4 regions of the Rhizobium sp. EC-SD404 genome follow, and region 3 is predicted to be linked to each of the others. Evidence: predicted binding sites of a transcription regulator. Region 3 holds the regulator's gene; each other region holds the start of a gene.
What was found. The regulator PhoB, encoded in region 3, activates phosphate uptake and scavenging genes when phosphate is short. The targets are predictions, from matches to a motif close to TGTCATNNANCTGTCAT.

Region 1 (7,695 bases), 520 kb from region 3:
TGGACATTCACAACAGGCTGGACCAGGCGGCGGAGTCCTTAAGAAGCAGCACCGAGCGGCCGCCGGTCGAGTTCGACGTTACCTGGAAGGAGCGTCCGAGCCCTTCCTTCCTGACGCGCGACGAAACGCTGGTCGCCGCCATGCAGCAGGCTGTCGAGAGTGTGACCGGGCGAACGCCAAAGCTTTCCACGACCGGTGGAACGTCCGACGCCCGCTTCATCAAGGATTATTGCCCCGTCGTCGAATTCGGCCTTGTCGGCCAGACCATGCACATGGTCGACGAGCGCGTGGCGCTATCCGATCTCAGAACGCTGACGCAGATCTACCGCCAATTCCTCGACCGCTGGTTCGCCTGATGGTCAGCGGCGGGGAAGTGCAGCGGTATCTGTCCGGCGTGTTCCTGCTGGCACGCAACGATCAGCGCGGCTTTTCCTATCTGGATCTCACTGCGGACGGCTTCTGGCGCTCCTTCGCCGCGATCCTCTACGCCGTGCCCGCCTTCGCGCTGTCCTGGCTCAACTACCGCACGAGCTACATCGCGGCTGCAGGCGACAGCGCTGCGACAGGCCTCGGCTTCTTCCTGCGGCTTGCGATGATCGACGTTCTCAATTGGATCGTCCCTGTGATCATCGTCGCCTTCGTTGCGGCGCCGCTCGGCCTTTCGGCCCATTTCGCCCGTTGGGTCATCGCTACGAACTGGCTGAGCCTGCCCTTCGCCTATCTGATGGCGATCCCGGTTACGCTGATGCTTCTGATGCCCGGCGCCGAGCCCATCGCGGTGATCACCTCGCTCGCCTTCTTCGGCATCGCGATCGCGATCTTCTTCCGCGTAACGCGCATCGCCTTCGAGAACGACATGCCGGTGGCGATCGGCATCACCATCGGTCTCGTCGTTCTCTCTTTCACGATGACGGGCATGCTCCACGCCGCCTTCGGGCTCGCGCTGGAACCGTTGCCGTAAGCACCGCAGCCCGATCAGATGGCGCGCTGGTTGACGCGCTTCGACAGGTCCGAGGCGCTCTCGACACGCTCCGAATAGCGATCGACGAGATAATCGGATCGGTCACGCACCAGCAGCGTGAACTTCATGAGCTCTTCCATCACGTCGACCATGCGATTGTAGAAGGGCGACGGCTTCATGCGGCCGTCATCCTCGAACTCGGTGAACGCCTTCGGGACAGAGGACTGGTTGGGGATCGTCACCATGCGCATCCAGCGCCCGAGGATGCGCAGTTGGTTGACCGTGTTGAAGCTCTGCGAACCGCCGCAGACCTGCATCAGCGCCAGCGTGCGGCCCTGGGTTGGGCGCATGCCGCCGAGCGCAAGCGGCAGCCAGTCGATCTGGGCCTTCATGATGCCGGTCATCGCGCCGTGGCGCTCGGGCGAGCACCAGACATGGGCCTCCGACCAGATCGACAGATCGCGCAGTTCCTGCACCTTCGGATGGTCGGCGGAGGCAGCATCCGGAAGCGGCAGGTCCTTCGGGTCAAAAATCCTCACGTCGGCACCAAAGCGGGTGAGAACCCTGGCCGCCTCCTCGGTCATCAGGCGCGAATAGGATCGTTCGCGCAACGACCCGTACAGCATCAGGACGCGGGGTGGATGCGTCTTGTGAGCGGGCCTCAGCAGCGCGGCCTCGTCAATGAGTCTGAACGCATCTTCGCGCAGTGCCGGGAAATCTTGCGTCATGAAAATGCCTTTGCTGTCGATGGAGGGCTCCGAGGCCTAGAGCAATTTCGCTCTGAACCGCGCGATTGTTCTGGGTTCTGACTATTGCGCGTTTCCGAACGGTGAACCGGTATCCACTTCACCTGGAAACGCTCAAGGCCGCCGGATTACTTCGCCATCTTCCTTCGTAAACTCGATCACCGCGCCTTCGGGAAGCAGATCTAGAACCCGTTCTGAGGGGCGGCAGAGACGCGTGCCCCGCGGGGTGATCACGAACGGTCGATTGATAAGAATCGGGTGCTCCATCATGCGGTCGAGAAGATCATCCTCCGTCAGGCGCGCATCGTCGAGACCGAGCGCGTCGTAGGGCGTACCCTTGCGCCGCAGCGCTTCGCGGACCGTCAGCCCCGCATCGGCGATCATCTGCCTGAGCGTTTCGCGCGTCGGCGGGTCCTTGAGATACTCAATCAGCAGAGGTTCGACGCCGCTTGCCCTGATCATCGCGAGCGCATTGCGCGAGGTGCCGCAGGCGGGATTATGGTAGATCGTCACGCTCACGCGGAACTCCGTAAAGTCATATTTCTAGATTTATCGATATATCGTCCGTTGCCGGGAACTGCAACACCGTCGCGGCTCGACATTGCAGCGCAGCATCTGCCCTCCTACATCATCTGAGACAAAAGAGGGCCCGGGCCATGATCTTCAGCAGCATCCGTCTCGCAATCGCGGACCTACTCGCGCCGGAAAGCCGTTCGGCATTCTGGAAGGTGATCGGCCTGACATTGCTGATGCTCGTCGGGCTGTGGTTCCTCGTTACGGGCGTCTTTTCAGAATGGGCTCTGCCATGGATGCAGGGGTTCTTTCCGGAGATGCCGGAGTGGTCGAGCACGGCCGGTTTCTTCGTCGGCATCCTCGCCTCGATCGCGCTGGCGCTTGGCCTCGCATTTTTGATCGCCCCGATTTCCGTGCTGATCGCCGGCTTGTTTCTCGACGATGTCGCGGAAGCAATCGAGCGGCGGCATTATGGAGATCGGCCGGTTGGTCAGGCGCTGTCGCTGCGGCAGTCCATTCCGCACACGCTCAAGTTCCTCGGCATCGTCATTCTCGGCAACCTTCTGGCGCTGACGCTGCTCTTCATCCCGCTCGTCAATCTGATGGCGTTCTTCGTGGTCAACGCCTATCTGCTGAGCCGTGAGTTCTTCGAATTCGCTGCGATGCGCTACCACACGCCGGCGGACGCCAAGCAACTGCGGTCGCGCCACGGCACCACGGTGTTCTTCGCGGGCATCGCCATCGCGGCATTTCTGGCGATCCCCATCCTCAACCTGCTGACGCCGCTCTTTGCGGCAGCGCTGATGGTGCACCTGCACCAGCGCGTCGTGGCGAAGGATCCGGACTACGCGCTCACCGCTCACGCCGCTGCGCGCTGACGCTCAGGATCAGATCGCTTCTGCCGTCGGGGCGTCGATGTCTTGCGTCAATTCGACGATCGGGGCGGGAATGTCCGTGGTCTTTTCCTTGGACTTGCAGATATCGGCGATGACGCAGCGCTCGCACTCCGGCTTGCGCGCCTTGCAGACATAGCGTCCATGCAGGATCAGCCAGTGGTGCGCGTGATAGAGATAGGGCTGCGGGATCACCCGCATCAGGATCTCCTCCACCTCGTCGGGCGTCTTGCCCGGCGCGAGGCCGATGCGGTTCCCGATGCGGAAGATGTGGGTGTCGACCGCCATCGTCGCCTGACCGAACGCCATTGAGAGCACCACATTCGCGGTCTTCCGGCCGACGCCCGGAAGCGTCACCAGTTCTTCCCGCGTCATCGGCACCTCGCCGCCGAATCCGTCGACGAGCTTCTGGCTGAGCGCGATGACGTTCTTCGCCTTGTTGCGGAAAAGGCCGATCGTCTTGATGTAGTCGCGCACCTTGTCTTCCCCGAGCGCCAGCATCTTCTGCGGCGTGTCGGCCACCTTGAAGAGCGCGCGCGTCGCCTTGTTGACACCGGCATCGGTTGCTTGGGCGGAGAGCGCAACGGCCACGACCAGCGTGAACGGGTTCACATGCTCCAGCTCGCCCTTCGGCTCGGGCCGCTGCAGCTGGAAGCGCCGGAACATCTCCTCCAGTTCTACCTTGGTATAGCGGCTGCGCCGCGTCGGTTTGCGGGGGGTGCGGCTCGCGATTATTTGTCCGGCGGGGGTCTTGGGCTTTTGCATCCGGCCTCTATAATCTGCGTTCATGAGCCAAGGCAACGCGGCCGATGCCGCACCAGACACACCGGTCTTCGAGGCCCTTCTGACGCCGCACCGGTCGCTCGGACGCGGCGGCTTCATCGTGCTGATGACGCTGACCTCGGCGCTGTTCATCGCCCACGGGATCGTGTTCCTGATCGCCGGGGCCTGGCCGATCTTTCTGTTCTTCGGGCTGGATCTCGCGCTGCTCTACGGCGCGTTCTGGCTGAACTACCGTTCGGCACGTGCGCGCGAGATCGTCAGCGTGTCGCGCACATTGCTGTCGGTGCGCAAGATCGCGCCCTCGGGCCGCAGCGCGGAGCACCGGTTCAACCCGTTCTGGGCGCGCTTCCATGTGGCGCGGCATGAGGAGATCGGCATAACCGGCATGGCCGTGGAAGGTGAAGGCCGGCGCACCGATGTGGGATCGTTCCTCAACCCCGACGATCGCGAAAGCTTCGCCCGCGCCTTTTCAGGCGCGCTTGCGTCGGTCAAGCGCTGAGCGACCCTGCCTGATCAACCGCAGAAGCGGCTGGCATCGGCTCGGTAATAATTCACGTATCGCGGGCTGATCGCGGCGCGCGGCAAAACCACCATCACGTCCGTCGTGCCGAAGGCGCGATCGATGACGGCGCCGTCGCCGAAGCGGGCGCCAAGCCTCAGATATCCCTTCACCAGCGGCGGCAGGGCTGCGAGCGCCTCGCGCGGGCGGATTGCCTCGACGGGCATCAGATCGATCTTGCGGTACAGCTCCGGCAGGGCAGACACGGCCCATTCGCCTTGGGCGGCAGCCGAATGATGCAGGAACGACAGCGCAAGCGCATGGGCTTCCGGCCGGCAGCCTCCGAAGGATGCGCAGCCGAACATCACGTCGATGCCATGCTCCAGCGCATAGGCCCAGATGCCCTGCCACAGCAGCTCTACGGTGCGCTTGGTGCGATAAGGCGGCAGGACGCAGGAGCGGCCGAGCTCGAGAAAGCGCTTCTGCGGGTGGCGCGCGATCATGTCCGCAACGCCGAATTCCGAGGTGGAGTAGAAGCCGTGATGGGCCTTTGCCACGCTTTGGCGCAGCAGCCGGTAGGTGCCGACGATCTGGTCCTCGGCGTCGCCGCCAAGGCTGGTGTCCAGCACCAGCAGGTGATCGCAATAGGTGTCGAAACTGTCGACATCGTAGCCCGTCGATGCGGAAGCGGGCGTCATGCGGGCGCCGAACTCTCCTACGAAGACGTTGTGGCGCACGCGTTGCGCGGCACGGATTTCAGAGGGATCTGCGGCAAGGCGGGTGACCAGCGAACCGATGCGGCCGAGGATGGCGCGGTCGGCAACGACATGGGGCGGGATCATCCGGCTCTGGCTGGCGGCAAGCTGTCGAAGCTCTAACGTCATGGGGAATCATCCAAAAAAGGCAACCGTTTCTGCAGCGCCTTTAAACATGACTGTGCAACAGAGCAGTGACAAGGTCGACGGGCAGACGAAACCGTAAGCTGCGGCTTCAGGACGCGATGCGCGAAATCAGGCGCAAAAGGCTCGTCGGATCGATCGGTTTCTCGAGATAAAGGTCTGCGCCGAGCAGCAGGGTCGCTTCGCGCGTCTCGTTCTGGCCGTCGGCGCTCAGCACCACGACCGGGATATGCGGCAGGCGCCGAGCCCGCTGGGTCGCGCGGATTGCGCCGATCGCGGTCGCGCCATCCATCACCGGCATGGCGAGATCGGTGATGAGAAGATCGTGGGCGCATGCGCCGGTAATCGGATCGAAGGTCCTGTCGATCAGTTGCTGGCCATTCTCGACGAGGACCACGGAATGGCCCTCCTTGCGCAGAACGTTGGTGATGAGCAGCGCGTTCACTGGATTGTCCTCGGCGACGAGGATGTTCAGCGAGCGCGTCATCCCGTCCAACACGATGAGACGATCGCCATCGGGATGTGGCACGGTGTCGGGCAAGGCACGGAATTCGCCTCGAAGAACCGAAACGAGGCTCTTGAGGCGGATCGGCGAGATCAACCAGCTGTCGAAACCGCGCTCGGTCAAGCGCTGCAGCGCTTCACGCTCGATGGGGCGGACGAGAAGCGTGCGCCGCGGACCGCCATTCTCGAAAAGCGGCAGGCCGGCGATCGATCCACGGGCGCGGTCGACGATACGGGCATCGACGATGACGTCGGTGATCTCTTCATCTGCGCAGAAGGCAGCGAGATCCCCACTCGGCGTGGCCACGTGCCAGCTGCGCCCACCTTCGGCGGCGATGCGCTTGACGAGCGCATCCGCCGTCTGGCCGCGCGGCACGAGCAGCAGGACGCGGTTTCCGGCAAGCGCCGGCTGCTTGGCAAAGTGATCGATCCCCGAGGGCGACAGCGCCTCGGCGAGCGGCAGGGTCACGATGAACCTGCTGCCGTGCCCGGTCAGGCTCTCGACAGTGATCGTCCCGCCGAGCGCCTTGACGATGCGGTTGGAGATGGACAGTCCGAGGCCGACACCGCCATGGGTGCGCGTCTTGCCGCCGTTTGCCTGTTCGAATTCCTCGAAGATGCGCTGCTGGTCACCACGCGCCAGCCCCGGCCCGGTATCCGCAAAAGTCAGCACCAGGTTGTCGTCGACCCGCGCGACCTCGAGCATGACGCCGCCTGAGTCGGTGAACTTGATGGCGTTGCCGAGGAGATTGAAGACCACCTGCCGGAGTCGGTTGTGGTCGGTGGCGACCATGGTCGGCGTGCCTGCTGCGATCGCTGCGGCGACGTCGATGCCCTTTTCGTGGGCGCGCGGCGCCATCAGTTCGATCGCATCTTCGATCAGATGATGCAGATCGCCGGTCTCGCGCCTTGGTTCGAACTTGCCCGCCTCGATGGCAGAGAAGTCCAGCAGGTCCGCGACGAGATCGAACAGCGCAGTTGCGGAGCGGCGCACGGCTTCGACATAGCTTTCCTGTTCGGCGGAAAGCTGCGTGCGCTCCAGCAGATGGGTCATTCCGAGGATGCCGTTCAGCGGCGTGCGCACTTCGTGGCTCACCATGGCCAGGAAGCGCGATTTGGCACGGCTTGCATCTTCCGCCTTGCGGCGGGCTTCGACGAGTTCGGCCGGCAGCGCCACGGCTTTCTGATCGGGGGCGACAGTTCGTGCCGTGTGACCGGAGACGAATGCGATCGCGGCTGCGCCTGTCAGCCCCACCATAAGGAAAGGCATGCTGGACGGCGCGATGAAGGACACGATGGTTGCAACGAGGAGACCGGCGAGCACGATCCCGGCCTGGGGCTGGTCGGCCAGCCGCCGACGAACGTTGTTCCACCACCCGCCGGAGGCCTGATGGTCGGGCTGGAAGGGTTTCAAGACCCGTGAACGTTCGCTGTCAGGGACAAAGGCCATGGAGCGAGACTACCAGCCTCGCCCTAGGGAAGATTTGAAACCTTCAGTAAGATTTTAGGGAGATCGAGAGGGTGAAGCCCTCAGACCGCCTCGACTTCCCGAACTTCGGGAATGAAGTGCTTCAGAAGGTTCTGGATGCCGTGCTTCAGGGTCGCCGTGGACGACGGGCATCCGGCGCAAGCGCCCTTCATGTTCAGGAAGACCGTGCCTTCCTTGAAGCCACGGAACGTGATGTCGCCGCCATCCTGTGCGACTGCCGGACGGACGCGCGTTTCCAGAAGTTCCTTGATCGTCGCGACGATCGTTTCGTCCTCGTCGTCGAAGAACTCGCCGTCGTCCATGGCGTTGCCGCCGGTGTTGGCAGCCGCCATGACCGGCTGGCCGGCCATGAAGTGTTCCATGATCATACCAAGGACGGCGGGCTTGAGATGCTGCCAGTCGAGACCG
Region 2 (7,695 bases), 1.6 Mb from region 3:
CCCAAAGGTCCATGATGCCGCTTTCATTGACGAGGTCGTCTTCGACCGACTGGATGAAGCAGGCATGCGGCTGCGGGTGCTCATAGGCCGACTGCGACTGGACGAGCTTCTTGGTGAAGGGATCGACATAGTAATGGCCCTGGCCGGGACCGTCGATGCCGTAGGCCCAGTGAAGGCCTGTGTTGAACCATTGCGGGGAGTTCGGCGCGACGCGCTGCGTGGCGAGCATATAGGCAAGCTCGTCCATGAAGGCGGAGGCGTCTTCTTCGGAATTGAAATAGCCGCCTTTCCAGCCCCAGTATGTCCAGGTGCCGGCAAGGCGCGTGAAGACCTGACGCGCATCAGTTTCGGAACCGTAGCGCTCGTCCTCGGGCAGATCGGCCAGGGCAGCCTCGTCGGCGACCGAACGCCACAGGAAAGACGGGACGTCGTTCTCCTCGACCTTCTTCAGGCGCGCGGGCACACCGGCCTTGCGGAAATATTTTTGCGCCAGGATGTCCGATGCCACCTGGGAGAACTGTGCAGGCACGTCGATGTCAGCGAGCCGGAAGACGACGGAGCCGTCCGGATTCTTGATCTCGCTGATGGCCTTGCGGAACTCGATGGCCGCGTAGGCCGATTGTCCCGCTTCAGTAAACCGCCGCTCGATGCGCATAGTCCCTCGTCCTCGTCGTGGTGTGCCTGCCGACATTCTTCGTGGCGGGCGCAATTTGTCATCATCCGGCTGCGCTCATCATGGCGCTGCCAGCCCTCGAAATCCGGTCTTGTGATGGAATCGAATGACCCAGACCGTATGTTGTGTTGATAGTGGCTGGCAACACTAAATATAGTGTAAATCCACCGTTTCCGCTACCCCTGCCGCCGCCTGCGGCAACCCCCGATACGCAATGGAAAAGCAACCCGAGGAAGGATCCACAACGGATCGTCCGACTGGGCTCGCCAACGCTTACTGTCTTGATTTGTTGCCGGCTGCTTCATGCCGGCGGGCTGTTGTTCACAGCGTGATAACCAATAGACTGCGACTCGCAGAATGGGTCAAGAGCTGGGTAGGCCCTGAGGTGTGAATACCAGATGTTGTGCGCTGGAAGGGTGGAAACTGGGGAAAGCTGAACCGCTTGAAACTCTGGACTTGCCAAACGCTGCAATTGCTAAAAGTGACATAAAAAATTAGGGGTAGGCCGCACGCGGCATGATGCCCTGTTCAAATTGAACCTGTTGATGACGGATCTTCCCACATGACCTCACTCACGCTCGCCGATCGCCTTGCAGTCGGCTCATCGCGCAGGGCGTCGAAGATCCAGTATGGGGCGGTGCCCTACCAGATGATCGAGGGACGCTGCGCCTTCCTTCTCATCACCTCGCGGCGCACGGGCCGGTGGATATTCCCGAAAGGCTCGCCGATCGAGGGGCTGACGCCGCAGGAAACGGCGGCGCGCGAGGCGTTCGAAGAAGCAGGCGTCGAAGGCTATGTGCATCCGCAGTCCGTCGGCAGCTACCGGACGGTGAAGCAACTTCTGCGTCGCACGATCCTCAATGTGGAGGTTTTCCCGCTGAAGGTGGAGCGGCAGCTCGAAGAGTGGCCCGAGATCGGGCAGCGCTACCGGCACTGGGTCATGCTGAAGGAAGCCAAGCGCCTGCTCTCCGACCGCGGCGCCATCGCCATGGCCGAAGCGGTCGAAAGGCTGGTCGCCAGCCGCGCTTCGCCGCGCTGATCAAGCGCCGATGAGCGCGCCGATCAGCCAGTAGAGCAGGGCGGACAGAAGACCTGCGGCCGGCACGGTGATGACCCAGGCAGCGGCGATCTGCAGGCCATGCTGTCGGCGCACCAGGCGGCGGCGTTCGCGCTTCTGAAAATTGGCGAGCGCTTCTTCCGGCGTTTTGTTGAGACGATCGGTGTTTAGGAACAGCGAATAGGGCTGGACGCCCGGATTGCGCACGCCGCGGTTCGACGTGGTCTCGCGCAGAAAGCCGACTCCGAAGACGGCGCCGATCGCGATATGCGTCGATGAAACGGGAAGTCCGAGCCAGGAGGCGATCAGCACAGTCGTCGCCGCGGCAAAGGCGACGCAATAGGCGCGGATCTCGTTCATCTTGGTGATCTTTTCACCGACCAGGCGAATGAGCCGCGGGCCGAACAGGGCAAGACCGAGCGCGATGCCCACTGCGCCGATCGCCAGCACCCAGAGCGGCAGGGCGACGGCGGCAACATCTGTCGAGCCGCTGCCTGCGGCCGCAACGATCGCGGCCAATGGCCCGACGGCGTTGGCGACATCGTTGGCGCCATGGGCGAAGGACAGAAGTGCCGCAGCGAAGATCAATGGCAGACGGAAGAGACCGTTGATGCTTTTGGATCGGTTCTCGAGCCCGATCGAGCGGCGCATCACCCAGGGGCGTGCCAGCATCCAGCCGATGACGCCGAAGACGGCCCCAAGCAGCAGTACCTGCAGCGGGCTCGCCTCCCAGATCTGGCTCAGCCCCTTGATGGTTAGGTACATGGCGAAAACGCCAGCCATTCCGGAAATCAGGACCGGGACCCAGATGCGGACCGCGGCGATTTTGTCCTCCCGCTCCAGGATGGTGGCGTTGGCGACAGCCAGCACGCCGGCGGCCATGACGCCGCCGAGCACCGGAGAGATGACCCAACTCGCGACGATCGTGGTCAAGACCGGCCATGCGACGACGCCGAAGCCGGCAGCGGCAATGCCGGCGCCGATCACGCCGCCGACCACGGAATGGGTCGTCGAGACAGGGGCGCCGAGATAGGTGGCGAGGTTGATCCAGAGAGCGGAGGAGAGCAGGGCGGCCGTCATCACGACGATGAAGTCGACGGTTTCGAGATGGACTCCCGGGACCAGCAATTCGCTCGATATGGTTTCAACCACATCACCGCCCGCAAGCAGCGCGCCGGCGCTTTCGCAGACGACGGCGATGGCAATCGCACCGGCCATGGTCAGCGCTCGGCTACCGACCGCCGGACCCATATTGTTGGCGACATCATTCGCGCCGATGTTGAGCGCCATGTAGCCGGCGATGACCGAGCCGATGATGACGAGATAACTGAGCGGGCCTTCAACGGCGTAGAACGCGGCGATGACCGTGGCGCCGAGCAGGAAGACGAGGGCAATGCCGGGGAATGCCAGGCTCCTTGAGAGGTTTCCGGTTGCCGTTTCCAGGTTGACGACCTTGTTCAGGTCCTTGTCGAGTGCGCTCTTGGCCATGCTCGCCCGTTCATGACAGTTTTATGACAGTGCGGGGCGCATAGCATCTGAATGCGGGGGCGGGCACCCCTAGCGGCCGGATCAACGACTTTATTTGCCGCTGCCGTTCCTACGGGAACAATCGCCGAGACATGCTTTGGCCGATGGCCGGCACTGTCATTCCACTGTCATCGACACATTGCATGAGCAAGCTCTGCGCGAGACACGCGCGATGTCCGATTGGAGGGGCTCATGACGACCACCAGACATTTTGCAATGACCTTGCTTGCAGGCACTCTGTTGACCACGACCGGCACGTGGGCGCAGGACGCTGCCAACTTCAACCGCATCGCGTCCTTCCCCGTTGTGGACAACAAGCCGGAAGGCGCCGACGTCAACTCTCCGTCTTCCGCCGAGATCATCACGGCGACCGGAGACGGCATGACGCTGATCTATTCCGATAGCCCGGCCGGCGGCATTGGCTTCATCGACATCACCGACGCGGCAGCCCCGGTTGCCGGCGGTTTCCTCGCCATGGACGGCGGTGAGCCAACGGCCGTTTCCGTTTCCGGCTCCAAGGTCCTGGTCGGCGTCAACACGACGGAAGACCTGACGCAGCCTTCGGGCTTCCTGGCCGTAGTCGATATCGAAAGCCGCGAAGTCGAGGCGCAATGCGACCTCGGCGGTCAGCCCGATTCCACGGCCGTGTCGCCCGACGGCACGTTTGCTACGGTGGCCATCGAGAACCAGCGCGACGAGGAGTTGAATGACGGCGTCATTCCGCAGATGCCCGCCGGCGACGTGAAGATTTTTCCGCTGACCGATGGCGTGCCGGATTGCGATGCGATGATCACGGTCGACCTGACCGGCATCGCCGAGATCGCACCGGAGGATCCAGAGCCCGAATTCGTCGACTTCAACGAAGCGAACGAACTGGCCGTGACGCTTCAGGAAAACAACCACATTGCGATCATCAATGCTGCCGACGGCACCGTGACCGCGCATTTCTCCGCCGGTTCTGTGGACCTGACCGGCATCGACACGGAAGATGACGGCGCCTTCGATTTCTCGGGTTCGGCAACAGCCGTCAAGCGCGAGCCAGATGCCGTCCAGTGGCTGGACAATGATCGTCTCGCCATCGCCAATGAAGGCGACTACGAGGGCGGTTCGCGCGGCTTCACCATCATGAACAAGGCGGGTGAGGTGCTTTTTGAGAGCGGCAGCGCCTTCGAGCATGAAGTGGCTCTCATCGGCCATTACCCCGACGGCCGATCCGACGCCAAGGGCATCGAGCCGGAAGGCATGGAAGTCGCGCGCTTCGGTGACGAAACGCTCATCCTGCCGCTGTCGGAGCGCGGTTCGGTCGTCGGCGTCTATCGCGACAACGGCGCCGATGCGGAGCCCGAGCTTCTTCAGATCGTGCCATCGGGTATTTCGCCGGAAGGCATCATCGCGATCCCCGAGCGCAACCTCTTCGCGGTCGCCAACGAAGTCGACCTCATCGAAGACGGCGGCGTGCGCGCCCATGTCATGATCTTCGAGCGTAGCGAGGGACCTGCCCAGTATCCGACAATCGTTTCCACCCGCGACGAGAACGACCTGCCGATTTCATTCGGTGCGCTTTCGGGCCTCGCTGCCGATCCGTCCGAAGCCGGGCGCCTTTATGCGGTGAGCGATTCCGTCTTCGCTGCCCAGCCGCGCATGTTCGTCATCGATGCCACTGCTGAGCCGGCGCAGATCACGAATGCGTTCACCTTAACCCGTGATGGCGTGACTGCCGAGAACATGGACCTCGAAGGCATCGTTGCCGATGGCGAGGGTGGGTTCTGGCTGGCCAATGAAGGCGATGCCGAAGACGGCATCCCGCATGCGCTCTACCGCGTCGATGCAGAAGGCGCGATCCAGGAAGAGGTGCTCTTCCCTGAAGCGCTTCTCGAAGGCGCGACGGCATCGGGCGCGGAAGGCGTGACGATGATCGACGGGACGCTCTGGATCGCCATCCAGCGCGAATGGGGCAACGATCCGGAAGGCATGGTGAAGCTCGTTTCCTATACCCCGGCGTCCGGCGAATGGGCTGCCGTTCATTATCCGCTCGAGGCAAAGGGCGAAGGCTGGGTCGGTCTTTCCGAAATCACGCTTCACGGTGACTATGTGTATATCATCGAGCGCGACAACCAGATCGGCGCCGCGGCTGCGCTGAAGAAACTCTATCGCGTGCCGGTTGCCGAGCTCGAAGGCGCGGAACTCGGTGGCGAGCTGCCTGTGGTCACCAAGGAAGAAGTCCGCGACTTCATCCCGGATCTTGCTGCCTATAACGGCTACATCGTCGACAAAGTCGAAGGCTTTGCTGTCGATGCAAACGGTGAAGCTTTCGTCGTCACCGACAATGACGGCGTGGACGATTCTTCCGGTGAGACCTTCTTCTGGTCGATTGGCGCCCTGTCGGACATGTGAGCGATCCGCTTGAAAAAAAAGCGAAAAGGCCGGGCTTCTGCCCGGCCTTTTCGTCGTCACCGCGTCGGTTCGCGTTCAGATGTTCTGACCGCCCGACACCTCGATGCGCTGGCCGGTCATCCAACCGAACTCTCCAACGAGCAGGCTCGACAGCGCGCCGCCGATATCGTCGGGCAGGCCGACCCGCCCCATGGCCGTCGTCGCCGCGACCATCTCGTTGACATGGGCGTTGTCGCGCACGACACCGCCGCTGAAGTCGGTCTCGATGGCGCCTGGCGCAATGGCGTTGACGACAATCCTGCGTTCGCCGAGTTCCTTTGCGAGATAGCGTGTCAGCACCTCGATGCCGCCCTTCATCGTGGCGTAGGCGGAATAGCCGGGCAGGGTGAACCGCGCCAATCCACTCGACACGTTCACGATCCGACCGCCATCCTCGATCATCGGAAGAAGACGCTGGGTCAGGAAGAAGACGCCTTTGAGGTGGATGGCGACGAGGTGATCGAAATCCTCTTCGGTGGTCTCGACGAACGGCTTGTGTATGCCGGTGCCGGCATTGTTGACGAGAAAGCTGATCGTTTCGCGATCGAATGTCTGCCGCAGCAGCGAGCGCAGCTCATCGGTGAACGCGGCGAATGTATCCGTGCGCGTCGTATCGAGCTTGAGCGCTGCGGCGCGGACACCGGACTGCTGCGCCTCGGCAACGACGCTATCGGCATCCTCGCGGCTGTTATTGTAGGTGACGACGATGTCGACGTCCTTCTTGGCGAGATGCAGCGCCGTATTGCGGCCGAGGCCACGGCTGCCGCCGGTAATCAGGGCGATTTTGGTCGTGCTGGTCATGACGAACTCCCTTCGAATTGGTGAGAGCCCGTTCTAACCGCGGGTCGGTCGACCGGCTTGACCGATCGTCGCAACCTCTTGCCTATTCCTCCAGAACCGCAAAGCCACGTATTTTCAAACGTCCCGCCGCAGCTTTATATTCCGTGCATGACGATAGAAAACGACATCGCGAAACTCCGCCCGGCCGTGATCGCCTATGCCGATTCAAACGGCGCTGGCGAGCAGCCGCTCATGACATCCATACCGGGTCTGAGCATCGTGCGAAGCCGGCAGGCGACCGACATCGAGCCGATGGTCTACCAGCCGCTTCTCTGCTTCGTGCTGCAGGGGGCGAAGGAGTCGGTCGTCGGCGACATGCGTGTGCGCTTCGCCGAAGGTCAGTCTCTCATCGTTGGTCTCGACCTGCCGGCCGAGAGCCGGGTGGTTCTGGCCAGCGAGGATCGGCCCTATCTCGCGATCGCCGTCGGGCTCGACGTGGCGATGATGCGCGAACTCGCGGCCCAGTCCGGGCTCAGGACCAAGTCCGACGGATCGGAGGAGGCGGAAAACTGCCAGACGCTGCAGGTGGGCGTGCCGGATGCGGCGCTCGTCGATGCCATGGCGCGGCTGTTTGCACTCGTCGACCAGCCCGAGGCGCTGATCTTGGCACCGCTCGTCATCCGGGAGATCCATTACCGGGTGCTGAGCGCCGGGCATGCGGGCGTGCTTCGTATGCTGGCCCGTGCCGACAGCCATGTCAGCCGCATCGCGAACGTGCTTGCGACGATCAAGGATCGCTACGACGAACCGCTGAAGGTGGAGGAACTCGCGAGCACGGCCGGCATGAGCACGTCGGCCTTTCACGAGCACTTCAAGGCGGTGACGCGCACGACGCCTCTGCAGTTTCAAAAGCGGCTGAGACTGATCGAGGCAAGGCGCCTGATGTTCGGAGGATCGCATTCCGTCACCCGGGCCGCATTTGCGGTCGGCTACGAAAGTGCGTCGCAGTTCAGCCGGGAATACAGCCGCCATTTCGGCGTGGCGCCCAGCGACGACCGGGCTTTTGCCTGAGGTATTGGCGGTCGAGTATCGGCCGCCGCCTTGTCAGCCCTTGTGATCCTTGGCGATCGGCTCGACATAGGAGAAGCCGAGATCCCAGGGGAAATAGATCCAGGTGTCCTGGCTTACTTCGGTGACGAAGCTGTCCACCAGCGGGCGGCCTTTC
Region 3 (7,695 bases):
CCGTTGGCGCCCATGGCGATGATCCCCGTGCCCCGGCCTGCTTTCAGGCGGAAATTGCCTGTTTGGATGAAGAAAGTTCGGAAGCGACCATGTCGATGCGCGACAGTCCTTCGCGCATTTCCTCGGCCGTGATGGTCAGAGGAGGGAGAAGGCGAACCACGTTGTCGCCCGCCGGTACCGACAGCATCTGATGTGCGCGAAGACCCGCGACCATCTCCGTGTTCGGCACGACGGTCTTCAGCCCGAGCATCAATCCGCGCCCACGGATTTCGGCGACCACATCGGGATAGCGGTCCTTGATCGCCTCGAGGCCCTGCTTTGCGACCAACGACAGGTCGCGCACGTGGTCCAAGAAGCCATCCGCCAGAATGACGTCGAGAACGGCGTTGCCGACCGCCATGGCGAGCGGATTGCCTCCATAAGTCGTGCCGTGGGTTCCTGGCACCATACCCGCTGCCGCTTCGGACGTTGCCAGACAGACGCCGAGCGGGAACCCTCCGCCGATGCCTTTGGCGACGGCCATGATGTCCGGCGAAATTCCCGACCATTCATGCGCGAAGAGCTTGCCCGTGCGGCCGACCCCTGACTGCACTTCGTCGAAGATCAGAAGCGTGCCGGTCTCGTCGCACAGCTCCCGCAACTGGCGCAGCCGCTCGTCGGAAACCGGCCTGACGCCGCCCTCGCCTTGCACGGGTTCGATGAGGATCGCTGCGGTGTCTTCCGTGACAGCCGCCTCGAGAGCCGCCCAATCATCGAATGGCACCTGGTCGAACCCTTCGACCTTGGGACCAAAGCCTTCGAGATATTTCGGCTGGCCGCCGGCTGCGATCGTCGCCAGCGTACGTCCGTGGAAGGCCCCCTCGAAGGTGACGATCCGGAACCGCTCGCTCTGCCCGCGGGAATGATGATAGCGGCGCGCAGTCTTGATGGCGCATTCCAGCGCCTCTGCGCCGGAATTCGTGAAGAACGCCCGATCCGCGAAGGTGGCGTCCGTCAGACGACGGGCGAGCCGCTCCTGACCCGGGATCTCATAGAGATTGGACAGGTGCCACAATTTGTCGGCCTGCTCCTTGAGCGCGGCGACGAGATGGGGGTGCGAGTGTCCGAGCGAATTCACGGCGATGCCGGCTGCAAAATCCAGATATCGCTTGCCGTCTTCGCTCGTCAGCCAGACGCCGTCGCCACGCTCGAAACGGAGCGGAGCGCGGTTGTAGGTCTCGAAAAGCGGCGACGCCGGTGCCATCTGGCGCAAACTCCCACTCAAGGCCGCATCCGCAAAGGTTCGGACGGTTCGCGTCGCAAACCTCAAGGACTGCGTCCTGAAAATTGAAAAGCCGCCCTGCGGCGGCCCGACGCACTATCTTCATTTCGTCTGGCGCTGTCAAGAAAACGCCCCTTGTCCGACCGACACAGCAATTCGCTCAAATGCCCCCAAGTTGGGGAAAACTCAAAAAAGCGAATCGCCTGATTCCCGGGACTCTTGTCACGGAGTCTGCCGACCATTAAGTTGAAATAACAGCACTAGACTGCATGCGGCGGACCTAGTCATCACACAGTATTAAGGCGACGCGGTTCCGTTGTACGACGGTCCGGCGCCGAGGGATTCTGCTGCGCCCTGCATCGAACTTGGAGTTGCGGCCATGAACTGGACCGACGAGCGCGTCGAAAAACTTACGAAGTTATGGGCCGATGGCCTGAGCGCGAGCCAGATAGCCGCACAATTGGGTGGCGTGACGCGAAATGCTGTCATCGGCAAAGTACATCGGCTGAACCTGCCGGGGCGCGCAAAATCCGGCGGAACACCTGCTCCACGTGCCAAGCGGCCCGCACCAGCCCCTCGCCCAGCCTCGAACTTCAACGCCCGTCCTGCTGCACCGCGGACGATTTCCCGCGGCGGCGCTGCTGCTGCGGTGCGTGAAGATGTCGCCATGGAAGCGCAGCCGCAGACGCGTCCCGTCAGCGACGTCGTCGTACCGATCGCCAAGCGGTTGGCACTGACGGACCTGACGGAGCGCACATGCAAATGGCCGCTCGGAGACCCGATGCACGAAGACTTCCACTTCTGCGGTCACGATTCAGGCGACAACACGCCCTACTGCAAATATCACGCTCGCCTGGCTTTCCAGGTCTCGGGCGAAAGGCGCCGGGCGCGCTGATCGCGCGCCTCGTGTCCCATTTTCCGATGTGAGATGCGGAAGGCGCTCAGCCTTCCAAAGCGTAGCCGGCGCCCCGTACAGTGCGGATGACGTCACGCATATTGGCGAGATTGATCGCCTTGCGCAGCCGGCCGACATGCACGTCTACCGTGCGCTCGTCGACATAGATGTCATGTCCCCAGACGCCGTCGAGCAACTGTGCACGCGAATAGACGCGACCGGGCGATGACATCAGAAATTCAAGCAGTTTGAATTCCGTTGGTCCGAGCCGGATTTCCCGGCCCTTGCGGTGCACGCGATGTGTGTCGCGATCGAGCGTGATGTCTCCGCTTTGAAGCATCGACGAGATGACTTCGGGCTTGGCACGCCGCAACATGGCTCGAACACGCGCCATCAGTTCCGGCGTGGAAAACGGCTTCACGACATAGTCGTCGGCACCGGTCGCAAGGCCGCGGATGCGTTCGCTCTCTTCGGCACGCGCCGTCAGCATGATGATTGGCAGGCGTTCGGTTTCCGGCCGAGCCCGCAAGCGGCGACAGAGCTCGATGCCGGAGACGCCGGGCAGCATCCAGTCCAGAATGAGCAGGTCGGGAACGCGCTCCTTGAGCTGGATCTCGGCCTCGTCGCCGCGAAGAACGGTGTCGACCTTGTAGCCTTCCGCTTCCAGATTGTAGCGAAGAAGGACGCTCAGCGCTTCTTCGTCTTCGACGACCGTGATCCTCGGCAGCATCTCTGTGTCGTCTCCGTCAGTGGCCGTTGGCCATCACTGTCGCAGTCTTGTCGCCGCGCGGGCGTTCGCCGAGCAGCCTGTCGCCCGTCGCCATGTAGTAGATCGTCTCGGCGATGTTCGTCGCATGGTCGCCGATACGTTCGATGTTCTTGGCGCAGAACAGGAGATGCGTGCAGGCCGAGATGTTGCGCGGATCTTCCATCATGTAGGTCAGCAACTCACGAAACAGCGACGTGTACATCGCATCGATTTCATCGTCGCGCTGGCGCACCTGATTTGCCGCCACAGCCGAGCGCGTCGAGTATGCATCGAGCACTTCCTTCAGCTGCGTCAGTGCCAGTTCGGACAGGTGCTCGAGCCCCCTGACCAACTGCTTCGGCTGGCCAGTGCCTTGAACGGCGACGACGCGCTTGGCGATGTTCTTGCCCATGTCACCAACGCGTTCCAGATCAGCCGCGATACGGATCGAGCCCATGACTTCGCGCAGATCGTGCGCCATCGGCTGGCGCTTCGCGATGACCATGATGGCACGCTCGTTGATGTCGCGTTCGGCGTCGTCGAGAATGATGTCCTCGGCAATGATCCGTTGAGCGTTGCCCGCGTCGGAATTGATGAGCGCGGCCACGGCATCGCCCACCATGCGTTCCGCGATGCCACCCATCTCCGAGACCCGGCGCATCAGATATTTCAGTTCCTCGTCGAAGGACGAGACGATATGCGGATCGCTCATAGTTCTCTCCGTGGCCAGTGCCAGTTGGTCAGCCGAACCGGCCCGTGATGTAATCCTGGGTGCGCTTGTCGTGTGGGTTGCTGAATATGTCGTGCGTTTGCCCCTCCTCGACGAGAACACCGAGATGGAAGAACGCTGTGCGCTGCGACACACGCGCCGCTTGCTGCATCGAGTGCGTCACGATGACGATCGTATAGTTCTCGCGCAGCTCGTCGATGAGTTCCTCGACCCTGGCAGTCGCGATCGGGTCGAGCGCGGAGCATGGCTCGTCCATCAGGATCACTTCCGGATCGACAGCGATGGCACGCGCGATGCAAAGGCGCTGCTGTTGCCCGCCCGAAAGGCCAGTGCCTGGCTGATGAAGGCGATCCTTGACTTCTTCCCATAGACCGGCGCGACGCAGGCTCTGCTCGACCACCCGGTCAAGCTCGTCCTTGTTGCGCGTGCGGCCATGGATTTTCGGGCCATAGGCAACGTTGTCGTAGATGGACTTCGGAAACGGATTGGGTTTTTGAAACACCATGCCGATCCGAGACCGCAGAATTACCGGGTCGACCGACTTTGCATAGATATCGTTTCCGTCGATCAGAATGGTGCCTTCGACACGGCACCCATCGATCACATCATTCATGCGGTTGAGGCAGCGCAGGAAGGTTGATTTACCGCAACCGGAAGGCCCGATGAATGCGGTGACTTCACGCTCGCCAATGTCGACCGACACATCCTTGATCGCCTGTGCCTGATCGTAAAAGACCTTGACGTTCTCAGCGTGGATCTTGACCGGCTTGCGCTCGACCTGCGCCTTTACGTCGTGCATTGCGCCCGTGGCGACTGGCCCGTTGCCCGCTGTCGCATGTGCTTCGCTGATGATATTGACCATGTGACTTACCACCGTGTTTCGAGACGTTTGCGCAGGTAGATCGCGATGCCGTTCATGAAGACCATGAAGCCGAGCAGCACAAGAATGCCCGCTGATGTACGCGCCGTGAAGCCGCGCTCTGGGCTATCGGCCCAGATGTAAATTTGCGTCGGCAGAGCCGTGGAAGGGCTCAACATGCCATCCGGCGCAGCGGTGATGAAAGCGTTCATCCCGATAAGCAGCAGGGGGGCGGTCTCGCCGAGTGCCTGCGCCATGCCGATGATCGTTCCCGTGAGAATGCCGGGCATTGCCAAGGGTAGCACGTGATGTGTGACCACCTGAAGGCGCGACGCCCCGACTCCAAGTGCCGCCTGACGGATCGACGGTGGAACGGCCTTTAACGCGGCGCGCGTAGCGATGATGATCGTCGGCAGGGTCATCAACGCAAGCACCATGCCGCCGACGAGCGGCACAGATCGCGGAAACCCGAAAAACTGGATGAAAAGGGCGAGACCCAGAAGACCGAAAACGATTGAGGGAACCGCCGCCAGATTGTTGATGTTCACCTCGATCAGGTCGGTCCATCGATTTTTAGGCGCGAATTCCTCGAGATAAACAGCCGCTGCAATCCCGAGGGGAAAGCTCAGAAGGAAGCACACGAGCAAGGCATAGAAGGACCCCCAAAGGGCGCCCTTCAAGCCGGCAAGCTCCGGAAAGCGGCTATCCGCCTGCGTGAAAAGCGCAGCGTTGAATGGCGTGGAAACACGCCCCTCCAGCCGCAGATCGTTGAAGAGCTCGATCTGCCGATCGTTGATCCGGCGAAACTGCTCCGGCGTCGCTTCGGAGATCTCGCCCTTTTCCAACTGATCGAAATTGTCGGAGGCTGGCACGGCGAGCATGATCGTTTGGCCGGCCAGCGTCGGGTCCATCAAGACGCGGTCCCGCACGACCAATTCCGCACCGCTCGACAGGATGCTCAATGCCAATCGCTCGTCGTCTTCGGCCAGGCCATCAAACGAAGAAAGCCAGCCTTCGCTCACGACCTCCCGAAAATTGGTCGCCCGAATGTTGGCTGGGTCCACATCTTCCGGAATGGTGACCTCGAGCGAGACATGGGTCTGCGAGAACGCCTGGTAGCCATTGCTGACCATCGTCCAAAGAAGCATGCCGAGCACGCCAACCGCGATGACAATCGCAGCGATGCCGTAGAATTTGAGACGGCCGCCTTTGGCATGACGCCTGCGCAATCTAGCCGCAAGTTCCTTGCTGCGATCTTCCGGTAGGCCGGTGGCGGCGCGTGGTGCGAGATCAGTCATAGCGTTCCTGATACTTTTTGACGAACGACAGTGCGATGACATTGAGACAGAGCGTGGTCAGGAAGAGGACCATGCCGAGCCCAAAGGCTGCGAGCGTCTTGGGATTGTCAAAGGACGTATCGCCGATCAACAAGGTGACGATCTGAACCGTAATGGTCGTCACCCCTTCCAGCGGATTGAGCGTGAGCCGTGCAATGAGGCCCGCCGCCATGACCACGATCATCGTTTCCCCGATCGCGCGGCTAACAGCGAGCAAAACGCCACCCACAATGCCCGGCAACGCGGCTGGCAGCAGGACCTTGGTGACTGTCTCCGCGCGGGTCGCTCCCATGGCGAGAGAAGCATCCCTCAACGACCGCGGGACCGCGGTAATGGCATCGTCGGCAAACGATGAAATGAACGGAATGATCATGATGCCCATGACGCCACCGGCCGCTAAGGCAGAGTTTGAGGCGACGTCGAGACCGATCGACTGCCCGGCATTCCGAACCATCGGCGCGACTGTCAGGATCGCGAAAAATCCGTAAACGATCGTCGGGATGCCAGCCAGTATTTCCAATACCGGTTTGATCGTGGACCGAACATTGGGCGATGCGAACTCAGCCATATAGATCGCCGACATCAAGCCGATCGGTATGGCGACCAGCATCGCAATCGCCGAGATGAGGATCGTGCCCCAGAAAACCGGCACGGCTCCAAAGGCACCGGCGCCAGCGATCTGATCGGCACGGATCGGAATTTGCGGCTCCCAACTCAAGCCGAAGAGAAATTCGTGGATCGGAACGAGCGAAAAGAAGCGCAGGCTCTCGAAGAGAAGAGAGAAAAAGATGCCCGCCGTTGTCATAACCGCTACGACCGAAGCAGCAATCATCAAGTTGATCGTGATCCGCTCAACCGTGTTTCGGGCGCGAAACTCCGGAGCGATCGATCGATAGGCCAGCACCGCGCAGAGAACGGCGACGCCCAGCACGACGCCGTAAAGGAGCCAGTTGAAAATGCCGTAAAGCGCCAGCAGGTATTCTGCCGCATCCCGCATATATTGCTCAGGCTCGCCAAACGTCCGGCCCGATAGGACCTGCAACACTTCGCGCATGAGCGTGGACGCGTCAGCCCCGCTGCGCGCCTCCTGAGGGAGCGAACCGACGACCAGCGATCGAATGATAGCGTCGTCAAATGCGATCCAGACAAGCATCAGCAGAATCGCCGGAAGGAGTGCCGCCATGGCGACAAACGCGCCGGAATATTGCGGACGAGAGTGCAATTCGATCGATCCGCCGGCCTGCGCCTGAACGGCGCGCGCCTTACCGAGAAAGAAGCCGATTGCGCTGACGAGCAGGATCAACCCGGTCAATGTCAGTACGGTCATGGTGGCGAGGACTCCCAGCCGGCTGGCGTCTCATCGTTAGGAAAAAGGCGCCCGGCATCACAAGGATGCCGAACGCCCTGGAAATTGACCGTCCGATTAGTCGGCGTAACGGTCCATGTGGGTGCCTTCGGTCGCCGCCGTGCGAACTTCTTCGCGGCGCTCGTCGTTGGCCGGCACAAGGCCGCGCTCGACAAGGTAACCGTCCGGACCCATCGATTCTTCGGAAACGTATTCGGTGACGAACTCGTTCAGGCCGGGAATCGCATCACGGTGTGCGTTCTTCACGTAGAAGAACAGCGGGCGAGCAACGCCGTAGGAACCGTCGCCGATGGTCTCGGGGGAAGGCTCGACACCTTCGATCGTAACGGCCTGAAGCGTGTCCTGGTTCTCGTAAAGGAACGAGTAGCCGAAGATGCCTACAGCTGCCGGGTTGCCCTGAAGGCGCTGGACGATCAGGTTGTCATTCTCGCCAGCTTCGACGAACGGGCCATCCTGACGCATGCGCGAGCAGGTCTCTTCCATCGCGTCTTCTTCGAGA
Region 4 (7,695 bases), 880 kb from region 3:
TCGTGCGAGACCCGGCTTCGACGGTGTCCCGATGGTCCGCCTATCGCGACGGCGATAACGAACTTGCCCAGCGCACGAACCTCTTTGAGGAGATCCGCGCGGCGCTGCCCGAGCACGATGCCTTCTTTGCACCCAACGCGACCGGCGACCTGTTCGTCGGTGACCAATGGGTGCCGACACTCTTCGGACTTGCGACATTCGTGCGCCGCTCGTTGGCCGTGGTCAGCCAAGGCGTAGATTTCGTACATGGCTCGTTTTCTGCCGAGGGCTTCGGTGCTCATCCAAGGCCTCGCAACGCCCATTGCGTTCGGCTTTACGATGCAGCGGGCAGTCGCACGCTCACCGTCTGTCACGTGCATGGCCTGCGCGATCTGGCCGGCAAGTCCGATACGGAACAACGCGACGCGCAGGCGCGATCGCTTCTGCGTCTCGTCCGGCAGGTCTGGGCAGAGGGTGAACCGCTGGTCGTTTGCGGCGATTTCAACGTCTTGCCGGGCAGCCGCACCTTCGAGATCCTCGGTGAGGCCGGGCTCGCCGATCTGGTGACCGCGAATGGTTTCACCGACACGCGCACCTCCCATTATTCGAAGGACGTGCGTTTCGCCGACTATATGCTGACCAATACCGCGGTGCAGGTCGTCGGCTTCCACGTGGTCGAACGGCCGGAGGTTTCAGACCACCGGCCGCTTCTGCTCGAGATGGAATGACGCTCCGTCAGAGCTGCGAAAGCAGCTCCGGCGTCGGCCACGCGTCCGCCGGGAGGCCGAGGCGAAGCTGTTCGGCGCGCACCGCATCACGGGTGCCCGCACCCAGAATGCCGTCGATGTCCCCGACATTGTAACCGCGCGCCTGGAGGCGCCCTTGTAGGTCCATCATCTGTTCCGGGCTCAGGCCAGCAGGAGGATTGCCGGCTGCATAGCGATCGGCTCCAGCAAGGCGGGTGCCGAAATAGGCAGCCGAGGTCGTGTAGATGAAGGACTGGTTCCACTCGAGATAGACGTCGAAATTCGGGTAGGCCAGGAAGACGGGTCCGAACCGGCCCTGAGGCATGATCAGCCGCGCCTGCATGCCGGCATCGGGCAAAGAGCCGTTGCGGGGTGAAACCCCGAGCGACTGCCATTCGCCGACGGTGGCGCTGCCGGAGAGGCCGGTGCGATCCCAAGGCAGGTTTTCGGGGATCGTGACTTCCTGGAGCCAGGGTTCGCCCGGCCGCCAGCCGAGGCTGCGGATGAAATTCGCGCCCGTCAGGATCGCATCGGCGCTGCTCGTCTTGACGTTCACATGGCCATCGCCGTCGCCATCGACGCCGAATTCGATGATGTCGGCCGGCAGCATCTGCACCTGGCCGATTTCGCCGGCCCAGGCGCCGGTCATCGTAGCGGGGTCAAGGTCGCCCCGCTCGGCCATGGAAATTGCGCCGATCAGCTGCGGACGGAAGAGTTCCGGGCGGCGGCAATCATGGGCGAGTGTGGCGAGTGCGTTGACGGTGTTGATGTCGCCCTGAACGGCGCCGAAATCGGTTTCAAGGCCCCAGAACGCCGCGATTACCGGGCCGGGCACGCCGAATTCCTGTTCGGCGCGTGCGAAGACCGAGGCGTTACGCTGCAGCATGGCTTGACCCTGCTGCATGCGGTTGTTGCTGATGATCCGCTGCGAGAACTCGATGAAGTTCATGCGGAAGACGCTTTGGCTGCGATCGTGGTTGAGGACCTGCTGGTCCTGGCGTGCACTGCCGAGAACACGGTCGGCTGCTTCCTGCGAGAGGCCCTGCGCGACCGCTTCTGCGCGCACCCCCTGCAGGAACTGCCCGAAATCACCGCCGCATTGCTGGGCGAAGGCACTGGTTGCCAGAAGCGTTGCGAGAATTCCGGTTCCGATGCCGAGAAGGCTTTTCCTGGCAGATGTCGTGATCGTCATAGGCGTGGTTCCCCAGCTGGTATCCGTCGATGTCCCGTGCTCGCAATGCAGGCGGATATTGGCTCAGTTGTGGCAGATCGTCTGCTTTGCCTCAGCTCGTCGCATTCGACAGCCAGCGGCGCCATTGCTCGATTGTGCCGTTGAAGACGTTGATGTCCGTATCGCCCCTGATGCCCGGAACGATCCCGGTGCCGGTATACTGCCAGAAGGCCCAGGCGTGACCGGGGTAGAGCGTGTCGGGGTGCTCGGCAACGGCGCGCAGCCACATCGGATAGTCGAGGAAATGGCCCTCGATGTTCTGCCGGTGAAAGTCGATCGTCGTATAGATGATCGGGCGTTTGCCGTAGTGGCGTTCAAGCGCGTTCAGGAAGACCTGCATTTCGCTGCGGACCGTTGCCGGCGGCGGTCGAAGGCTGCATGTCGGAGACAGGTGGTTCCATTCCATGTCGAGGACAGGCGGGAGCGCGTCGTTCTCGCGCGGGACATTGCGGATGTACCACTGCACTTGCTCGATCGCCGGACGGCAGAAATAGAAGAAGTGATAGGCGCTGCGCGGAATGCCGGCAGCGCGGCTGCCAGCCCAGTATTCCTGGAACTTGGGGTCGAACATGTCGCCCCCTTCCGTTGCCTTGATGAAGGCGAAGGAGACACCCGCGGCCCGGGCGGCATTCCAATCAATCGTGCCCTGGTATTTCGACACGTCGATCCCGTGGACGGCATACGTAGACGGCGACCGCGCGAAATCCTGCGGGTCGCTGTCGCCAAAGCGCGGTGCGTTGACCGGGGAAATTTGAAGGATGTCGGTTGCGGTTGTGCTGCATGCGGAGAGGGCGGCCGTCATGACCAGAATCAGGAGAATGCCGGCGCGTCTTATCATTTAGGCTCCGCGAATCAGGAGAGGATCGTCGCTCCCTTCCTAGCCGCTCGATCCCGCCGACTAAAGCCGAACGTCAGCGACCATTCGGCCGCTTGATGACGACGACCCGCGCATAGTCCCGGAAGATGGAGCGCTGTTCGACGCGCGCGTCGCTGTCCACCGCGGCCAGCTTGACTGCTTCGAAGAGATCGGCGCGCGGCGTGACGTGGAAACGCGCAAGCCAGGCCACGAGCAGTTTCCGGAATGCCGACGGCAAACCATTCTGCTGGCCGAAATCGACGATATGGACAGAGCCGCCGGGTTTGGTTGCCGCGAGCGCGCCGACGATTGCCTGCTGCCAGCTCGGGATCATCGAGACCGCATAGGAGATGAACACGCGATCGGCTTTATTGATGCCGAAAAGGGCTTGGCAGTCGAAGTTCGTCGCATCGCCTTCCGCCACCACGATCTTGCGGGCGTGACCGGAGCGATCGATGTTGTTTCTAGCGGTCTCGAGCATCTGCGGCGAAATGTCGATGCCGCAATAGCGTGCATCGGGATAGCGCTTTGCGGCTGCCAGCAGATTGCGGCCGGTGCCGCAGCCGAGTTCGAGCACCGTGCCGCCAGCCGGGACGTCCAGCTCATCGAGCATCTGGTCCCGTCCGAGAAGGTAGTATTTGCGCGTAAGGTCGTAGATGTGACGCTGGTAGCGGTAGACCCCGTCCATCAACACCGCGTGCTCCGCGGAATGCGTCCGTTCGATCCTCATCACGCGCCTTTGCGCTCGTAGACGTGAAAGCCGCCATAAATGGCGGATCGATCGCGCGCATGCCCTTCTGCACTGGCGGTCCCATTATAGTCCCACTGATCGAGAAGGACGGGCAGGAGGCGGCCCGGAAGAATGGATGGTTCGCCGGCCGTGCGGAAGATCACGCGCGCACCGGGCGCGGCCGTCCGGCAGATTTCCGTCCAGAGCGCATTCAACTGCGCATCGCTCATCCAGTCCTGGGCATCGAGCAGGACGTAGCGATCGACGGACGCAGCGGGCTTTTCGGCAAGCAAAGTCGTGAAGCTCTGGTGGTGAACGAAGACGCGATCGGCATTCTCGCGTAGGGCCCCGTGATACTGGGCTTCCAGATAAGGCGGCAAAGAACCTTCATCCGGTGCCGGGTAATGCCGAGCAAATGCCTGCCAGGCGAAGTAATTGTCCTTCAGAGGAAACTGGCAGGCGAGTTTCTCCAGACGCGCCCGCAGAACGTTGGTGACGCGCATCTCCGCATCCGCCGCTGCGAGCTCTTCATATTGGGCTGGCGGGATGCCGAGCCCGAACAGCGACGCCTTGCTGCGCGTGAGCAAGCGGATCAGCGGCTTGTCGAACAGCGGGGCTAGGCGATCGTCGAAGAAGCGTCTCTGTTCGCGCAGCGAGCGCGTCTGCATGATTTCCGCAGGGTTCACGCCATGCAGCCGTGCGGCCAGGTGACCGGCAGAGATGAAGAGGCCGAGAAGTCCGCTTCGGTAGAAATTGCGATCGAACACAGTGATGCGCTGGCGACCGTTGAGCCCACGGCCTTCCCAATAGGCGCGGCTTTGCGCATCGAGATGCGGCGCGATGAACTGTCGGTAGGCGAGGCTGTTATGGGCTTGGTCCGTGCCTGCGAAGAACCGGAAGAAGTCGCTCTGGCTTGGCAGGTGGGCAACACCGGCAAGCTTCAGCTTGTTCAAGGCGATATGGGCCCGGTTCAAGTCGACCACATCGATGCGCGCCGGTGAACGGGTGAGATAGGAGAGAACGTTGCAGCCGCCCGAACCGATCGTCACGATGCGGCTCTCCGGCGTCAGATCCATTGCCTTCATGTCGACGTCCGGGTCCTCCCAGATCTGGGGATAGACGAGACCCGAAAATACGAAGGCAAAAAGGCGCTCGGAAAAACCTGCCTTGCTGATCGGGGAATGACGCAACACCGCGTCGCGGATATGTCGGGTCTTCCGGCCGGGCAGGCCTCGCGTGATACCGGTCATGGCAGGCGATTCTCCCTCTCTCTTCGATGGGAAGACGCCTAGCCGGGCGACATTACAGGCCTGTGACGGCACGACCGGGACGGTTCAAGCCAAATCGATGCCCAAGCATCCTCTAAAATTTTGGGCTGCGTTTTAACAGTTCGTCAAACTTTACGCAGTTTGTTCGATAACCAATGCTTAATGCTTGAAATGGTAGCCTTTTCACGATCGGGATCATGAAGATCGGGATGGTGCATGCTATCGGACGTCATTACGAGCATCAGAGCACGCTATGCCTTTGCCGGCACTGCTTTCGGCTCGATTTTTACGTCCGCGGCCTTCGCGTATGACGCGACGTTCGTCCAGAGTTCGGAACCATTCACGTCGCTGATCCAGACCAATCCCGTCTACACGGCCATGGCGCTCTTTCCCGCCATGATGGGTTACACCTTTTTCAAGGTCGGCGAATCCCGCGCGCGTCTCGTCAATGAGCTGGAGCGTCGCATCGAAGCTGAGCACACGCTCGAGCACAATGCATTTCATGACTCCCTGACATCTCTGAAGAACAGGCACGCACTGGAATGCGATGTTCTGGACAGGATCGCGCAGGGCATCGGACCGAACAACCGCCCGGCACTGATGCTGCTCGACCTCGATAAGTTCAAGTTCATCAACGACACGATGGGCCACAATGTCGGCGATGCGATCCTGCTTGCGCTGTCGGATCGGCTGCGGGCCGCCATCGGGTCGGAGCAGGGCATCTATCGGCTGGGTGGCGACGAATTCGTCATCCTTTGGAATGGCGGACCGTCCGCCAAAATCATCAACGCGTTCTGCGATGCGCTCGTTTCGCTGATCTCGTTCCCGTTCGAACTGGGAGACCTGCGCCTCGCAACCGGCGGCAGCATCGGGGTGACCTGGCTCAGCCCGGACGATCGCACCATGTCGGATGCGTTGCGCCGCGCCGATCTTGCGCTTTATCGCGCCAAGGAAGTGCCGGGCAGCCATTTCGTCCTCTATGACAGCGCGCTCGCCTACGAGGCTGAGCAGCGCATGATGATGGAGAAGGATCTGCGGCTGGCGATCGAGGAGAAGCAGTTCTTCCTCGAATATCAACCGATCGTCCACCTCGAGACCGGCTTGGTCAAAGGGTTCGAGGCCCTTGTACGCTGGCAGCGCGGCGACCTCGTCGTGCGTCCCGACATGTTCATCCCCGTCGCGGAGAAGTCGGGGCTGATTGTGCCGCTCGGCAAATGGGTGCTTGTGGAGGCGTGCCGCCATGCGAGCTTGTGGCCTGCCGATGTCGGTGTTTCGGTGAACGTCGCGGGCGAACAGTTCAAGGATGCGGGCTTCGTGGCGATGGTGGAGCGGACGCTCAGCGAAACCAGCCTCGACGCAAGGCGCCTTACAATCGAGTTCACCGAATCCCTCTTCAGTGTCGACGTCGATGTGGTTCGCGGCAGTCTTGCCCGGCTCAGGTCACTCGGCGTGCGGCTGGCGCTCGACGATTTCGGCACTGGTTTCTCGTCGATCAGCCATTTGCGATCCTTCCCGCTCGATACACTGAAGATCGATCGGTCGTTTACAGAATCGATGCTGACGGACGAGCGCGAGGCGGAGCTCGTCGGTGTCATCATGAAGCTGTCACAGGCCTTCGACATCTCGACCACGGTCGAAGGCGTCGAGACCGAAAGCCAGCTGGAGTTCATCCGCAAGGCCGGTGCCGGCGATGTCCAGGGGTTCCTGTTTTCGCGGCCTGTGCCCGTCGACCAGGTGCCGTCGATCATCGCCGAGACGCGCCACCGCTTGCGCAAAAGCGATGCGGTGCCGGCTGCCGGCAGCGCGGCCGTCGTCCAACTCCCCAAGCGCTACCAGGTCTAGATTGCAGGTCTCCGGGCAGAAGCCCCGTTGCATACTCCCGCTGCATGATGCTGAACGCCCGGTAATTAACCGTGGCTCAATTAACACAGCGCCGTTCAATCAGTCTCATATTGACTTGAAGCTCGGTAGAGCGCTTTACATCATCAAGTACTGGCGGTTTTTTATAGTACATGCCCAATGATTGGGCGCTTTGGGGGGCATATGAAGCGGCTTCTATAGTCGCCGTCATTTTCGAGCGGTCCGGCACGGAAGGCCGCGCGATCACCTCGGCGCGCATCTCATCCGGCACCTGCATCTATCTCGGCTACACCGCGTCCTGTGCGGAAGTCAGCGCGCTCGATGCGCCGAAATGGGATGAGGACGGCCTGCCTCAGGCGCGGGTGCTCGTGGACCTCAATGCCCGCGCCGAAGCGCGACCGGATGCGAATGTCGTCGCAACCATTCCGCAGAACACGTGCGTGGCGCTCGAGCAGTGCCTTGAGGCCTCCGATGGCCGCTGGTGCCGTGCCCAAGTGGCCGACACGGGCGCGTGGATTCGCCAACAGGTGGTCCGCCGCGGTCAGTGGCCCGCACTGACCTATGTGAACGGCTGCGCGCGCTGAAAGCAAATCTGGCGCGATTTCCTGTGCGAGATTGCGCTTCAAACGTCGATCAACGCCACGGGCAACGAGCTCGTGGCGAGTTCCATCGTCATTTGAGCCAGCTTAAGCTTAGCCGCCTGCACCGCCTGCCGTCGGCGTCGTGACGATCACGGCTTCTCCCGGTTGCAGCACCGTTTGATCGCAAGCGCGCAACGTTTCGACCGTCCCGTCCTTGCGGCGGACTTCGGTCTTGCCGCATTCGCCGTCGCCACCGCCCTTGATGCCGCGTGGCGGGTTCTTGCGGTGCGAGGAGAGGATCGCGCAGTCCATCGTCTCCAGAAAGCGCAGGGTCCGCTTGGTGCCATCGCCCGCATGGAACGCGCCCTTGCCACCGGATCCCTGGCGGATGTGGAAATCCTCGAGCAGCACCGGAAAGCGCATTTCCAGGATTTCGGGGTCCGT

Region 1: olsB (l-ornithine N(alpha)-acyltransferase) is a predicted target of PhoB. The motif match lies at 5,334-5,350, and genes of this name have one in related genera.
Region 2: GC125_RS12080 (inorganic phosphate transporter) is a predicted target of PhoB. The motif match lies at 3,231-3,247, and genes of this name have one in related genera.
Region 4: GC125_RS15465 (BtaA family protein) is a predicted target of PhoB. The motif match lies at 4,844-4,860, and genes of this name have one in related genera.

Annotation. Positions count from the first base shown of each region.
Region 1 covers NZ_LR701459.1:3,405,963-3,413,657, forward strand. Annotated here, with positions in the region: gene dapE (succinyl-diaminopimelate desuccinylase) at 1-356, shown strand, start outside; gene GC125_RS17260 (hypothetical protein) at 356-961, shown strand; gene arsH (arsenical resistance protein ArsH) at 976-1,689, opposite strand; gene arsC (arsenate reductase (glutaredoxin)) at 1,822-2,226, opposite strand; gene GC125_RS17275 (sulfate transporter family protein) at 2,364-3,098, shown strand; gene nth (endonuclease III) at 3,108-3,902, opposite strand; gene GC125_RS17285 (DUF2244 domain-containing protein) at 3,901-4,395, shown strand; gene olsB (l-ornithine N(alpha)-acyltransferase) at 4,410-5,237, opposite strand; gene GC125_RS17295 (ATP-binding protein) at 5,386-7,212, opposite strand; gene GC125_RS17300 (NifU family protein) at 7,329-7,695, opposite strand, start outside.
Region 2 covers NZ_LR701459.1:2,354,957-2,362,651, reverse strand. Annotated here, with positions in the region: gene GC125_RS12090 (vitamin B12-dependent ribonucleotide reductase) at 1-655, opposite strand, end outside; gene GC125_RS12085 (NUDIX hydrolase) at 1,236-1,712, shown strand; gene GC125_RS12080 (inorganic phosphate transporter) at 1,713-3,218, opposite strand; gene GC125_RS12075 (esterase-like activity of phytase family protein) at 3,450-5,651, shown strand; gene GC125_RS12070 (SDR family NAD(P)-dependent oxidoreductase) at 5,727-6,491, opposite strand; gene GC125_RS12065 (AraC family transcriptional regulator) at 6,639-7,541, shown strand; gene gpt (xanthine phosphoribosyltransferase) at 7,575-7,695, opposite strand, start outside.
Region 3 covers NZ_LR701459.1:3,925,315-3,933,009, forward strand. Annotated here, with positions in the region: gene argF (ornithine carbamoyltransferase) at 1-14, opposite strand, end outside; gene GC125_RS19715 (aspartate aminotransferase family protein) at 44-1,243, opposite strand; gene GC125_RS19720 (GcrA family cell cycle regulator) at 1,641-2,156, shown strand; gene phoB (phosphate regulon transcriptional regulator PhoB) at 2,203-2,886, opposite strand; gene phoU (phosphate signaling complex protein PhoU) at 2,903-3,616, opposite strand; gene pstB (phosphate ABC transporter ATP-binding protein PstB) at 3,645-4,433, opposite strand; gene pstA (phosphate ABC transporter permease PstA) at 4,502-5,791, opposite strand; gene pstC (phosphate ABC transporter permease subunit PstC) at 5,784-7,157, opposite strand; gene GC125_RS19750 (substrate-binding domain-containing protein) at 7,254-7,695, opposite strand, start outside.
Region 4 covers NZ_LR701459.1:3,041,253-3,048,947, reverse strand. Annotated here, with positions in the region: gene GC125_RS15485 (endonuclease/exonuclease/phosphatase family protein) at 1-707, shown strand, start outside; gene GC125_RS15480 (lytic murein transglycosylase) at 715-1,911, opposite strand; gene GC125_RS15475 (glycoside hydrolase family 25 protein) at 2,009-2,794, opposite strand; gene GC125_RS15470 (class I SAM-dependent methyltransferase) at 2,868-3,542, opposite strand; gene GC125_RS15465 (BtaA family protein) at 3,542-4,792, opposite strand; gene GC125_RS15460 (putative bifunctional diguanylate cyclase/phosphodiesterase) at 5,027-6,652, shown strand; gene GC125_RS15455 (SH3 domain-containing protein) at 6,823-7,254, shown strand; gene GC125_RS15450 (hydantoinase B/oxoprolinase family protein) at 7,363-7,695, opposite strand, start outside.